Regions from separate parts of the Aeromonas dhakensis genome, predicted to be linked through region 2. Evidence: predicted binding sites of a transcription regulator. Region 2 holds the regulator's gene; the other holds the start of a gene.
The links. The regulator MetJ, encoded in region 2, represses methionine synthesis genes. The targets are predictions, from matches to a motif close to AGANNTCTAGANNTCT.
Positions count from the first base shown of each region.

Region 1: the regulator MetJ is predicted to act here: its motif matches at 1,046-1,061, upstream of metA (homoserine O-acetyltransferase MetA).

Region 1 covers NZ_CP023141.1:1,258,464-1,260,860, reverse strand. Annotated here, with positions in the region: gene CK627_RS06255 (cyclin-dependent kinase inhibitor 3 family protein) at 1-65, shown strand, start outside; gene metA (homoserine O-acetyltransferase MetA) at 72-1,019, opposite strand; gene CK627_RS06245 (cyclic di-GMP phosphodiesterase) at 1,164-2,397, shown strand, end outside.
Region 2 covers NZ_CP023141.1:1,360,539-1,362,935, forward strand. Annotated here, with positions in the region: gene CK627_RS06730 (tRNA-binding protein) at 1-293, opposite strand, end outside; gene CK627_RS06735 (AraC family transcriptional regulator) at 378-1,130, opposite strand; gene metJ (met regulon transcriptional regulator MetJ) at 1,165-1,488, opposite strand; gene metB (cystathionine gamma-synthase) at 1,697-2,397, shown strand, end outside.

The DNA.
Region 1 (2,397 bases), 100 kb from region 2:
AGGCGTTCAGCCTGGCCTGCCACCGCCAATGGCTCGACCAGCTGGCCGAGCGGCTGGATCAGTAAGCCTGATTACTTACCACCCTGGTCGTAGGTGAAGACCTTGCCGATATCCTCCACCCGATAGCTGGTGAGCTGGTAGACGTAGTAGTTGAGCCAGTTGGCAAACAGCAGGTGGCCGTGGCTGCGCCAGCTGGCGCGCGGGGTCTGGCTCGGGTCGTTGTTCGGGTAGTAGTTGACCGGAATGACGGGCTCAAGCCCGGCGGCCAGATCCCGCTGATACTCGCCATCCAGGGTCAGGGCGTCGTATTCGGGATGGCCGGTGACAAACACCTGGCGACAATCCTTAGTGGCCGCCAGATAGACACCCGCCTCTGCCGATTCGGCAAAAATCTGCAGATCCGTGTTGGCGCGGATAAGATCTCCGTCAAACGCCGCATAACGGGAGTGAGGCGCCACGAACTCGTCGTCGAAGCCGCGCAGCAGCGGCTCGTGTTCATCGAGCCGGTGATGGCGATAGACCCCGGAGAGCTTCTCGCCGTGGGTCTGCTTCTCCATGCCGTACAGGGCCTTCAGCGCCGCCTGCACCGCCCAGCAGAGGAACAGGGTGGAGGTAACGTGCTGATGGGACCACTCGATGATCTCGACGACACGCGGCCAGTAGACCACCTCCTCGAACTCCACCAGCCCGAGCGGCGCCCCCGTGATGATCATGCCATCGTAGTTGTTGCCCCGCACCTGTTCGAAGTCGTGATAGAAATTTTCCAGGTGTGCCTGGGGGGTATTCTTCGACTCCCGATCGTCGATGCGCAGCAGATCCACGTCCACCTGCAACGGCGAGTTGGAGAGCATCCGCATCAGCTGGATCTCGGTCTCTATCTTCTTGGGCATCAGGTTGAGGATGAGCACCCGCAGCGGGCGAATGTTCTGGGTGACGGCCCGGGACTCCGTCATCACGAAGATGTTCTCCTGCCCCAGCACTTCGGCGGCGGGTAACTGATCCGGGATCTTGATCGGCATGCTTACTCCCTGTACTGCATCGGTAAATATGTCTGGACATCCAGAAGCCTATAATAAAGCAACTACCCTGTCATCAGATACCTTTTGTATTCACCCCCACCTTTGACTAGCATACGGCTCAATGTGTCTCTCGCATCCAAGACAATGACAGGTATCAAGATTTCAGTAGACCGGCTGCAAGTCGGCAATTACGTCTCTCTGCCACTTGGCTGGCGCGAACACCCCTTCCTGTTTTCCAGCTTCAAACTCAAGAACGAAGAGGAGATCGAGCTCATTCGCCGGCTCGGTCTCAAGCTCGTGACCATCATCCCGGACAAGAGCGACGCCCCGCCCAAGCCGCTGAACCAGGTTCAGGCCCAGCCGCAGGAGGCGCCAGACACGGCCCAGCGTCAGGCCGAGATGCAGCAGGAGAAGGAGCGCCGCATCGAGCAGTTGCAGCAGTATCGGCGCGACCTGCAGCAGTGCGAGAAGCAGTTCCAGCAGTCGCTGGCCCAGGTGCGCAACGTGATGGGCAAGATCCAGTCCCGCCCCCTCAACGCCATCGGCGAGGCGCAGGAGCTGATCAACGCCATGACCGAGCAGCTGCTGTCGGTGGACGAGATGGTGCTGCACCTGGTCTCCGACAGCGAGGATGGCAACAACCTCTACTTCCACTCCCTCAACGTCAGCGTGCTCAGCATGCTGCTGGCCAAGGAGTGCAACATGTCGGCCGACGAAATCCGCCGGGTCGGCATGGGGGCCCTGTTCCACGACATCGGCAAGCTGAAGATCCCGAGCCAGATCCTGCGCAAGACCGAGCCGCTGACCAAGCCCGAGCGCAACCTGATGGCCCAGCACCCGCGCTACGGGCTGGATCTGCTCAACCTGGCCAAGGACTTCCCGGCCGAGGCGAAGGGGATAGTGCTGCACCACCACGAATACCTGGACGGCAGCGGGCCGGAGGGGCTCAAGAAGGGGCAGCTCGACCCGCTGACCCAGATAGTCTCGCTGATCAACGAGTACGATAACCTCTGCCACATGCAGGCCAAGGTGCCCTACTCGGCCCTGAGCGGTCTCTACAAGCAGCGCAAGGCCCAGTTCAACCCGGACTACCTCGGCATGCTGATCCGGCTGATGGGGATCTACCCGCCGGGCAGCGTGGTGCAGCTCTCCAACGGTCAGGTGGGGCTGGTGATGTCGGTCAACACCTCTCGCCTGCTCTACCCCTCGGTGCTGGTGTACGATCCGCGCATTCCGCGCCAGGAGGCGGCCATCATCGACCTGCAGCAGGCCGAGCTCTCCATCGCCAAGGTGATCCATCCCAAGCGGCTGCCGCCGGCGGTGTTTGAGTACCTCAACCCGCGCACCCGCATCAGCTACTACTTCGAACACAACAAGC
Region 2 (2,397 bases):
ATCACCACGGCGCCATCCGGCCGGTAGAAGCCGGTCAGCAGAAACTCCGACTGGATCGGGCCTATCTGCTTGGGGGGGAAGTTCACCACGGCGACGATCTGGCGACCTACCAGCTCCTCCGGTCGATAGAGGTCGGTGATCTGGGCGCTGCTCTTGCGCACCCCGAGCTCGGGGCCGAAATCCGCCCACACCTTGTAGGCCGGGCGGCGCGCCTCGGGGAAGGGCTCGACCCGCACCAGGGTGCCCACCCTGAGCTCCACCATCTCGAAATCCTGCCAGCTTATGGTCTGCATCTTGGCTCCTCGTTGCCCATACCTTGCATGAGCCTCAGCATGCCTCGAAACCACCAGCGCCGTCTTCGGCAAACGGCCGCCCGGTTACGGCAAGCGGCCGTTTTGTTGGCGCCAGAGGGAAGGGGTCACTCCGGTTTCGGCCAGGAAGCGCTCGCCGAAGGCCCCCTGATTCTGGTAACCGCAGCGGCTGGCCACGTCGCCGACGGGCAGGGCGGTGTGGGCGAGCAGGGTACGCGCCAATGCCATGCGCCGCGCCCGGATGTAGTGGGAGACGCTCATCCCCACCTGCTGCTGGAAGGCGTGCTTGAACTGGCTCTGGCCGAGGCAGGCGATGGCGGCCAGCCGCTCGTTGCTGAGGGGCTCGGCGAGATGGGCCTCGATATGGCGCTGCACCTTTCCGATGCGCGGGGCGAGGCGGGCTCGGCCGCGCGAGCCTACCTGCTGCGCCTCTGCCAGCAGACCCAGCCACACCTGCTCCATGCCGGCCACGTGGCGCCCCTCGGCCACCATGCGGTGCAGGAAGGCGAGGTAGTGGCGCTGAGCCTCGTCCAGCTCGATGAAGGGGCGCTCGCCCAGCTCGCCGGGCAGCCAGTGACTCTCCTGCACCAGAAACGAGAGCGCCGGATCGGCAGCGTAGTCGTGCCGCTCACCGGGGGCGATGATGCAGGCAAAGCCGGGCGCAAGCCGCCGCCCCTGGCCCTGCACCTCGATCTCGATGGGACCGTCGAGGGGGATCACCAGCTGGGCATGGTCGTGGCTGTGGCTGCAGACGTCGCTCTGGTAGCGACGCAGGCTGAAAGGGGCGGATAGCGATGACGCGGCCTGGGGCCGCGTCATCGAAGGGGGTTTGCTGTCTGGCATCTGCTGCAGATTACTCGGCGTCGAAATCTTCGATCTCTTTGCCCAGCGCTTCCATGATGGCACGCGCCTCGGCAGGGACGCTGTCCGGATGATCCTTGCGCAGATCTTCGTCGCAGGGCAGCGGCTGACCGGTGAAGGCGTGCAGGAAGGCTTCGCAGAGCAGCTCGCTGTTGGTCGCATGACGCAGGTTGTTCACCTGACGGCGGGTGCGCTCATCGGTCAACACCTTCAGCACCTTGAGCGGGATCGAGACGGTAATCTTCTTGACCTGTTCGCTCTTCTTGCCGTGCTCCGCGTAGGGGCTGACGTAGTCGCCGTTCCACTCTGTACCCATGATCCACCTGTTCTCGTTTAGCCGTGAGCGCGGATTTTAACCCTTAAGGAAATCAATGGCAATCCAACAGCAAAGCCATTTAGACGTCTAGAAGTGTTGACGGCCTTTTTAAGCTGGCGTAGTGTGGGTCACCATGAGCCTGCAATGGCGGGATGGCGCGTGGCAGAAACAGCATGCCAGCGTGTGAAGAGACATCAAGGAGAGTGACATGACCCACAAGGCCACCCAGGCAGTGCGCACCGGGATTGAGACTGACCAGCAACACGGTGCCGTGGTGCCGCCCATCTACCTCTCCAGCAACTACACCTTTGCCGACTTTGGCGAGCCCCGTCAATACGATTATGCCCGCTCCGGCAACCCGACCCGCACCAATCTGGCGGACGCCCTGGCGGCCCTGGAAGGGGGCGCTGGCGCCGTGGTGACCGGCACCGGCATGGGGGCCGTTCATCTGGTCACCACCGCCCTGCTCAAGGCGGGGGATCTGCTGATCGCCCCCCACGACTGCTACGGCGGCACCTGGCGCCTGTTCGAGTACCTGGCGGCCAAGGGCCATTACCGGGTGCAGTTCGTCGATCAGGGGGATGCGGCGGCACTGGCCGAGGCGCTCTCGCAAAAACCGGCGCTGGTCTGGGTGGAGACCCCCTCCAACCCGCTGCTGCGGGTGGTGGACATCGCCGCCATCGCCGAGGCGTCCCACGCGGCGGGGGCCAAGGTAGCGGTGGACAACACCTTCCTGTCGCCGTTGCTGCAACAGCCGCTGGCGCTGGGGGCCGATCTGGTGGTGCATTCCACCACCAAGTACATCAACGGCCACTCGGACGTGGTGGGCGGGGTGGCGATCGCCAAGGAACCCGAGCTGGCCGAGTCGCTGGTGTGGTGGGCCAACTGTCTGGGGCTCACCTCCGGGGC